4 regions of the Streptomyces sp. SX-6 genome follow, and region 1 is predicted to be linked to each of the others. Evidence: riboswitches for the same ligand, from Rfam matches in the RefSeq annotation. Region 1 holds a riboswitch; each other region holds the start of a gene.

Region 1 (2,194 bases):
CGTGGTGGCTGCCGAGGCCCGTCAGCTCGCGGCCCAGGGCCTGCGCGTGTGCCGCCCGTTCGGGGTGGGCCGCTGCGACGGCATCGAGTGCTTCCGCCACCGTGGAGGCCGAGTTGCCCCACAGGACCTTCGGGGAGATCGGCAGGAGTTCGCGCAACGCGTCCGCGACCGGCTCCAGCAGCGCATGCCCTTGCGCGTACACCTCCTCCGGCGAAGCCGCCTTCCAGTGCCCCGCGGGCCGGGCCAGGTGCAACGGCACCGCACCGCCCGGTGCGGGCAGCCAGTACAACTCCCCGCCCGGCAGGTCGAGCAGCAGCCCGTGGCACAGGTGCGCGCCGATCAGCGGGGACCAGACCCGGGCCGCCAGGCCCTGGAACATCACGGAGGCGGCCACCCGCCGCTCCGTCAGGGCGAGGCGTCGCGCGACACCGTCGACACGGCCGGCGAGCGCGCTGCGGTCGGTTGCCAAATCGGCCCAGGGGCGGGCGTCGTGGGGCGGTGGACCGGTACTGACGCTGAAGAAGCGCCTCAAGTCGGCCAAGTCGGCCAGGGAATACGGCATCGGTTGAGAGCCTGTCACAGGGCCATTTGAACATCCCTTTAAGATGTCCGTGGATGCCAGGAAGCCGGTGCAATTCCGGCACGGTCGCGCCACTGTGACCGGGGAGCGAACCTCGACGAAGGCCACGGCCGCAAGGCGGGAAGGCCGAGGGGAGTGCTGATCCGGGAGTCAGGAGACTGGCCCGCTTGCCATGCCCCGACCCCCGGCCCGGTTCCGGTGAGAGGACCCACACAGCACCATGCGCATTCGCATACGCATGCTTCCCGGCCTGGCGGCAGCCGTCTGTCTGCTGCTCGTCGCCGGCTGCGGCTCGGCCGCGCCCAGGACCGATTCGGCGGACACGGACACCGCCGAAGGCTTCCCCTACACCGTGCGCAACTGCGGTGTCACCACCACCTATCAGCACCCGCCCACCCGTGCGGTGGCGCTCAACCAGCACGCCACCGAGATCATGCTGGCGCTGGGCCTGCAGAAGTCCATGGTGGGCACCGCCTACCTCGACGACGCCGTACTGCCCGAGTACCGGGCCGCCTATGACTCGGTCAAGGTGCTCGCCAAGCAGTATCCCTCCCAGGAGACTCTGCTCTCCGCCGAACCCGACTTCGTCTACGCCGGGTTCGGCAGCGCCTTCGACGAGTCGCAGGGACGCGGCCGTGCCGCGCTCGCCAAGAGCGGCGTCAACACCCACCTCAGCATCGAGAACTGCCCCTCCGGCCGCGTGACCACGGCCACCGACGACCAGGAGATCCTGACCGTCGGCCGGATCTTCGGGGCGGAGGGCCGGGCCAAGGCGCTGGTCGCCTCGATGCACACCACCCTGGACCGGGTGAAGTCCCGCCTCGCCCAGGCGAAACCGGTGAAGGCCTTCGTCTACGACAGCGGCGAGCAGACCGCGTTCACCGCCGGCGGCGCGGGCATCGGCAACGAGATCCTCGAACTGGCCGGTGGCAGAAACGTCTTCGCCGACCTCGACAAGCGCTTCGGCAACGTGTCGTTCGAGCAGGTCGCCCAGCGGGCCCCCGAGGTTGTCGTGATCTACGACTACGGGGATCAGTCCGTCGAGGCCAAGAAGTCCTTCCTGCTGTCGAACCCGGCGCTCAAGGACGTGCCCGCGATCCGCGACCGGCGCTTCGTCGTACTCCCGCTCTCCTCCACGGTGTTGGGCGTACGGGTGCCCGCGGCGGTCGAGTCGCTGGCCCGGCAGCTGCACCCGGAGTCCTTCCGGTGACCCGGAACACCCGGTACTGGTCGGTGGTGGCGGGGCTGCTCGTCCTGCTGTGCGCGGTGGTCACGTTCGGCGTCGCACTGGGCTCGGTCACGGTGCCGCCCGGACAGGTCTGGCAGATCCTGTGGCACCGGCTCGTACCGTCGTCGGGCGGTGGCGACTGGCCGCAGGTCCGGGAAACCATCGTGACGGACGTCCGGCTGCCCAGGGTGCTGCTCGGCGGCACCGTGGGGGCGGGGCTGTCCGTCTGCGGCATGGCGCTCCAGGCCCTCGTCCGCAATCCGCTCGCGGAACCGGCGCTGCTCGGCGTCTCCTCCGGGGCGAGCGTCGGCGCGGTGCTGGTGGTCGTCTCCGGGGTCACCCTGTTCGGGACGTACTCGCTGTCCGCCGCCGCCTTCCTCGGCGGG
Region 2 (2,194 bases), on a different contig from region 1:
TCGTACACCACGCTGCTGGTCACCGCCGCCGTGGCCGGGGTCGGCGGAGGCAACTTCGCCTCGTCCATGGCCAACATCAACGCCTTCTACCCGCAGCGCCTCAAGGGCCGGGCGCTGGGCATCAACGCGGGCGGCGGCAACCTCGGCGTGCCGGCGGTCCAGCTCGTCGGCCTCCTCGTCCTCGCCACCGCGGGTGCGGGCCACCCCCGGCTGCTGCCGCTGTGCTACATCCCGCTGATCGCGCTCACCGTCGTCGCCGCGGCGCGGTGGATGGACAACCTGCCGGTCCGCCACCGGCATCCGGCCCTGCGCGAGATCACCCGCGACGGCCACACCTGGCTGCTCTCGGTGCTCTACCTCGGCACGTTCGGCTCGTTCATCGGCTTCGGCTTCGCCTTCGGGCAGGTCCTCCAGGTGCAGTTCCAGGACCAGTTCGACACCCCGGTCAAGGCCGCCTACCTCACCTTCCTCGGCCCGCTGCTCGGCTCGCTCTCCCGCCCGCTGGGCGGCGCGTGGGCCGACCGGCACGGCGGTGCCCGGGTGACCGTCGCCGTCTTCGGGGCCATGGCGGTCTCCGCCGCGCTGATCCTCGTCGCCGCCCAACAGGGCCTGGTCGCCGTCTTCTTCGCGGGCTTCGTCGCGCTGTTCGTCCTCAGCGGCATCGGCAACGGCTCCGTCTACCGCATGATCCCCGCCCTCCACCACGCCAAGGCGCTGGCCGCGGCCCAGGCGGGCACGGACCCGGCCGCGGCACATGCCGCGGCCGAGCGGCGGGCCGCCGCCCTGATCGGCCTCGCGGGCGCCGTCGGCGCCCTCGGCGGCCTGCTGGTCAACATCGCCTTCCGCCAGTCCTTCCTCGCCACCGGCAACGGCGAAGCGGCGTACGTCGCCTTCCTCGCCTTCTATGCCGTCTGCGCCCTCCTCACCCTGGCCGTCCGCCGCGGCTCCGGTGTGTCCGGCAGGTGAACAGGGCTGTTCCGCGCACCGGTCAGCACCTAGGCTGACCGGTGCAGCTGGTTCGCCCTGCCCGCCAGGCAGGCGCGTCGCAAGAGGGAATCCGGTGGGAATCCGGAACTGCCCCGCAGCGGTGAGCGGGAACGACCGCCGTCATGAGCACTGGGCCCGTAGGGACCGGGAAGCGACGGTCAGTAGGTGTGCGCCATGCACGCGCCCGCGAGTCCGAAGACCTGCCGCTGCCCGTGCGCGACCAGTGCGCACGGAAGGTCCGGTGACCTCGAGGGCGGGTCGGCGCGCGCAGCACCGCGGTGTGCGGTGTCAGCCGTACCCTTCGCGCCCCCGGTCGTCCCCGGGCCTCCTGGGCAACTCGCGAAGGAGAGTTCCATGACCCGCAAGACCGCGGCCGCGGCAGCACGGGCCACCGTGTACGGCTATCCCCGTCAGGGCCCCGACCGGGAACTGAAGAAGGCCGTCGAGGGCTACTGGAAGGGCCGGGCGGACGCCGACGGGCTGCGGCGGACCGCCGCCCGACTGCGGGCCGCCACCTGGCGCGGCCTCGCCGCCACCGGGATCCACGAGGTCCCGACCGGCGACTTCTCGTACTACGACCACGTCCTCGACACCAGCGTCATGGTCGGCGCCATCCCCGCCCGCCACCGGGCCGCCGTCGAAGCGGACGCCCTGGACGGCTACTTCGCGATGGCGCGCGGGACCAAGGACGCGGCGCCGCTCGAAATGACCAAGTGGTTCGACACCAACTACCACTACCTCGTGCCGGAACTGGGCCCCGGCACCGTCTTCGCCGCCGACTCCCGCAAGCAGGTCGGGGAGCTGAAGGAGGCCCTCGCCCTAGGTCTCACCGGACGCCCCGTGCTCGTCGGCCCGGTCACCTACCTCCTGCTCGCCAAGCCCGCCCCCGAAGTGGCGCCCGGCTTCGACCCGTTGACCCTGCTGGACCGGCTGCTGCCCGTCTACGCCGAGGTGCTCGCCGACCTGCGGGCCGCCGGCGCCACGTGGGTGCAGCTCGACGAGCCCGCCCTCGTCCAGGACCGCACCCCGGCCGAACTGAACGCCGCAGCCCGCGCCTACCGTGAACTCGGCGCCCTCACCGACCGCCCTCAGCTCCTGGTCGCCTCCTACTTCGACCGGCTCGGCGAGGCACTGCCCGTCCTGGCCAAGGCCCCCGTCGACGGGCTCGCCCTCGACTTCACCGGCCGCGCCGCCGCCAACCTCGACG
Region 3 (2,194 bases), on a different contig from region 1:
CCGACGTTGTCGAGGTCGAGTCCGGCGACCCAGCTGGTGACCGCGTCGTTCATGCCGAGCTTCTCGTGGAGCACGCCGACGAGTTCGATGGTGCCGATGAGGAAGGCGACGGCGATCGACAGGCCGGTGATGGTGAGGTTGTAGTAGACCTTGCGGACCGGGTTGGAGAACGCCCACTGGTAGGCGAAGTTCATGAACGTGCCGTCGAGGGTGTCGAACAGGCTCATGCCGGCGGCGAACAGCAGCGGCAGGCAGACGATCGCGTACCAGGGCAGTCCGGCGGCGGCACCGCTGCCCGCCATCACCATCAGGGTGACCTCGGTGGCGGTGTCGAAGCCGAGGCCGAAGAGGAAGCCGAGCGGGTACATCTGGCCGGGGCGGCTGATGGAGCGCGTGAAGCGGCCGAGGAGGCGGTTCATGAACCCGCGGGAGTCCAGCTGCTTCTCGAGCTCGGCCTCGTCGTAGCGGCCCTCACGCATGGAGCGGAAGATGCGCAGGATGCCCGAGAGGGCGACGAGGTTGAGGGCGGCGATGAGGTAGAGGAAGCCGCCGGAGACGGTGGTGCCGACCACGCCGAGGGTCTGGTGGGTGGCGGAGTCCTCGTTCATCAGGGTCCCGGCCAGGTGCGTACCGCCGGCGACGAGGGCGGCCATGACGACGACAACGCTGGAGTGGCCGAGCGCGAACCAGAAGCCGACCGAGACCGGGCGCTTGCCGTCGGCCATCAGCTTGCGGGTGGTGTTGTCGATGGCGGCTATGTGGTCGGCGTCGAAGGCGTGCCGCATGCCGAGGGTGTAGGCGGTGATGCCGAGGCCGACTCCGTAGACCTTGGAGCCCACCGTGTAGTGGTTGGGGGCGACGAGCAGGAAGAGCACGCCGAAGGCGACGACGTGCAAGGCGGCTATGACGGCCAGCAGGCCGGCGGTTCGTATGGTGTCCTCGCGGCGCCATCGGAAGGCGGCGGGCACGCCGGCGGGGGTATCGGTGGGCAGGGTCATCTGCGGATCACGCTCCAGCACCTCGTGGATCGATTCGTGAGATGCCGTGGCCGGTCTCCTGGCTTACGGGTCCGCATGCGCGACCGTCCCTGCCTTCCCAGCAGCCGGCTGCTGCCAGTGGCTCCGCGCACCGCGAAGGGCGTGCGGAACGGGACGGTGACTTCCCGATCACAGTGGCGAGGGCCGCTCCGGAGTCGGACCTCGAAGGTCCCCACCGGTCTTCCCGAACACCACGGCCGGGCCACTGTAGCGCCTCGCCGGGGACGGGGTGGCCGGAAAGTGGCGATTGTCATGGCCCGTTCGAGCGGAGGGCGGCCATCCGCCGCTCTCGAACGGTCCAGGTGATGGACGTGTCCGGCGCGCCGGTGCTACGAGTGCGAGTGCAACCGATGACGACGAGAGGTTGACCGCCGTGGCAATTCCAGACAACGAGCCGGAGAAGCCGGTCGGCTTCGTCCGCCGTATCGGCCTCTTCCAGGCCACCGCCATCAACATGACGCAGATGTGCGGGATCGGACCTTTCATCACCATCCCCACCATGGTCGCCGCCTTCGGCGGGCCGCACGCCGTCATCGGCTTCGCGGCCGGTGCGGTCCTCGCGCTCGCGGACGGCCTGATCTGGGCCGAGCTGGGTGCGTCGCTGCCCGGGGCGGGCGGCAGTTACGTCTATCTGCGGCAGGCGTTCCAGTACCGCACCGGCAAGTTGATGCCGTTCCTGTTCATCTGGACGGCGATGCTCTACATTCCGCTCGCGATGTCCACGGGCGTCATCGGCTTCGTGGCGTATCTCCAGTATCTCTGGCCGGATATGACGCAGACTCAGGGCGACCTCGTCGGCGTCGGGCTCATCGTGCTCGTGGTCGCGATGCTGTGGGGGCGGGTGGACAGACTCGCGCGGATCGCGGCCGGGATGTGGTGGGTGATGATCGCGTCGATCGGTCTCGTGATCGTCGCGGCCTTCAGCCACTTCAGCCCCGACCTCGCCTTCACCTACCCCGCACACTCCTTCGATCTGACGACCAATCACTTCTGGATCGGCTTCGCCCTGGGGCTCACCATCGGCATCTACGACTACGGGGGCTACAACACCACCGCCTACATGGGCGCCGAGATCAGGAACCCGGGGCGCGTCCTGCCGCGCTCCATCATCTACTCCATCCTCGGCATCATGGTTCTGTATCTGCTGCTGCAGATCG
Region 4 (2,194 bases), on a different contig from region 1:
GGGGTGTCCGCCGGGGAGAACAGCGACCAGTCGGCGTCGGCCTCGACCCGGCGCATGAACTCGTCCGGGATCCAGTGCGCGATGTTGAGGTTGTGGGTGCGGCGGGCCTCTTCGCCCGTGTTGTCCCGCAGCTCCAGGAACTCCTCGATGTCCGCGTGCCAGGTCTCCAGGTAGACGCAGGCCGCGCCCTTGCGCCGGCCGCCCTGGTTGACGGCCGCGACCGAGGCGTCGAGCGTGCGCAGGAACGGCACGATGCCGTTGGAGTGCCCGTTGGTGCCGCGGATCAGCGAACCGCGCGAGCGGATGCGGGAGTAGGAGAGCCCGATGCCGCCGGCGTGCTTCGACAGGCGGGCCACCTGGTGGTAGCGGTCGTAGATCGAGTCCAGCTCGTCCAGCGGCGAGTCCAGCAGGTAGCACGAGGACATCTGCGGGTGGCGGGTGCCGGAGTTGAAGAGCGTGGGGGAGGAGGGCAGGTACGAGAGCGTGCTGGTGAGCCGGTAGAGCTCGGCGACGTCCTCGAGGGCCCGGACGGAGTGGTCCTCCGCCAGACCGCAGGCCACGCGCAGCAGGAAGTGCTGCGGCGTCTCGATCACGTCGCGCGTGATCGGGTGGCGCAGGAGGTAACGGCTGTGGAGCGTGCGCAGGCCGAAGTAGCCGAAGCGGTCGTCGGCGCCGTCGAGGAGGGCGGCGTCCACGAGGGAGTCCAGGCGCTCGGCGTGGGCCGCCACGAACGCGGCGGTGTCGTCCGCGATCAGGCCCTCGCGGTGCCCGACGGCGACGGAGGCCGAGAAGGAGACGGCGCCCTGTCCGGCGGCCTCCTCGGCGATGGCGAGGGTGAGCAGGCGCGCGGCGAGCTTGGAGTACTCCGGCTCCTCGCCGATGAGGCCGGCGGAGGCCTCGGTGGCCAGCGACCGCAACTCGGCCTCGTCCGAACCGGGGTGCCGGCCGCGCAGCGCGGCGGCGGCGACCTTGCCCGGGTCGGTGGCGGGCAGATCGGCGGTCAGTTCGGTCAGGGTGCGCAGCAGCGCGGTCCCGGGACCGCCGGTCGCTTCCGCTGAAACCGGATCTGCGGGCGCGATGGTCACAGTGCTCTCCACTCGCTCGGCTGGGGGCCGGGCGGGAGTGCTCGACGGGCGCGTACGGGCATGCCGGATCGCTCCCGGGCATGCGCGCAGCGTCCCTCGGCCCAACCCGCGAGGCCCGGACGTCATTCGACACCCGACCGCCGGGCCGGTGGGGCTCGGACGGGGGCGCGCTGCCGGCAGGTCCTCGGACTTGAGGTGCGGATATCCGTACACATACACCGTTGCGGGACAGTTCCGGATTCCCACCGGATTCCCCTGCGACGACAGCGAGGACGAGCATACATCTAGTGCCGGGGGGCGCGAGCACCCCCACATGTTGTGTCGTCGCGTCATGAAGTGGTAGCGGAATGTGTTATGCGGCGCGGCAGTTCGCGAAAGCGTAGACCTGCCGGTCAGCTCCGGGCGGCCCGGCTTCTGCGGCGGATGCGCAGGGGGAACACGGCCCGTACGACCGTCCCGCCGAGGGCGCCGGCGCTCCTGGCGCCGAACGTGCCGCCGTACGCCTCGCAGCGCCAGCGCATGCCCTGCATGCCGTATCCCTCGGTGGGCCTCGGCGCGTTCGGCCCGAGGCCGCGTCCGTCGTCGGTGACGGTGAGGGCGATGCCGTCGTCGCGACATATAAGGGTAATGCTGACGTGCCGGGCATCGGCGTGCTTGACCACGTTGGTGAGTGCTTCCTGGGCGACCCGGTAGACGGCCAGGTTCACGCCGTTCTCCACTGCACACGCGTGGGGACGGTCTCCCTGGACGTCCACGTCCACCGTGAGCCCGTTCTCGGCGGCGACTTGTCCGGCGAGAGATGTGACGGACTCGGCAAGCCCCAGCCCCCGGACGGTCGACGGGCTCACGGTGGTGATGATGCGGCGCAGCGTGCCGGCCTGCTCGTCGAGGGTGAGGGAGGCGTCCTCCATCGCCGCGCGCAGCGCACGGGGATCGTCCAGCAGGCGGGCCGCGTCGAGCCGCCGCCGCGTCAGTGCCAGCAGCTGGAGGACTTCGTCGTGCAACTCGCCCGCGAGTAGACCGGCGTGGTGCTCCTGCCGCTCCACCATCGCGCTGGCGCGTCCACGGCTGAGGACCAGCTTCAGCTCGGGCCAGGCCGGGACGGCGTA

The links. A riboswitch is a leader RNA that binds a small molecule or an ion and turns the genes downstream of it on or off. The one in region 1 is predicted to bind cobalamin.
Region 2: another riboswitch for cobalamin. It lies ahead of metE (5-methyltetrahydropteroyltriglutamate--homocysteine S-methyltransferase); the one in region 1 lies ahead of ACV530_RS33045 (ABC transporter substrate-binding protein).
Region 3: another riboswitch for cobalamin. It lies ahead of nicT (Nickel transporter NicT); the one in region 1 lies ahead of ACV530_RS33045 (ABC transporter substrate-binding protein).
Region 4: another riboswitch for cobalamin. It lies ahead of ACV530_RS20115 (ribonucleoside-diphosphate reductase subunit alpha); the one in region 1 lies ahead of ACV530_RS33045 (ABC transporter substrate-binding protein).

Annotation. Positions count from the first base shown of each region.
Region 1 is NZ_JBTHHU010000044.1:10,490-12,683, forward strand. It holds gene ACV530_RS33040 ((2Fe-2S)-binding protein) at 1-541, opposite strand, end outside; cobalamin riboswitch at 565-762, shown strand; gene ACV530_RS33045 (ABC transporter substrate-binding protein) at 801-1,790, shown strand; gene ACV530_RS33050 (FecCD family ABC transporter permease) at 1,787-2,194, shown strand, end outside.
Region 2 is NZ_JBTHHU010000026.1:102,290-104,483, forward strand. It holds gene nirD (nitrite reductase small subunit NirD) at 1-966, shown strand, start outside; cobalamin riboswitch at 997-1,209, shown strand; gene metE (5-methyltetrahydropteroyltriglutamate--homocysteine S-methyltransferase) at 1,342-2,194, shown strand, end outside.
Region 3 is NZ_JBTHHU010000006.1:21,444-23,637, reverse strand. It holds gene nicT (Nickel transporter NicT) at 1-998, opposite strand, end outside; cobalamin riboswitch at 1,030-1,248, opposite strand; gene ACV530_RS09180 (APC family permease) at 1,417-2,194, shown strand, end outside.
Region 4 is NZ_JBTHHU010000015.1:147,168-149,361, forward strand. It holds gene ACV530_RS20115 (ribonucleoside-diphosphate reductase subunit alpha) at 1-1,085, opposite strand, end outside; cobalamin riboswitch at 1,244-1,394, opposite strand; gene ACV530_RS20120 (sensor histidine kinase) at 1,478-2,194, opposite strand, start outside.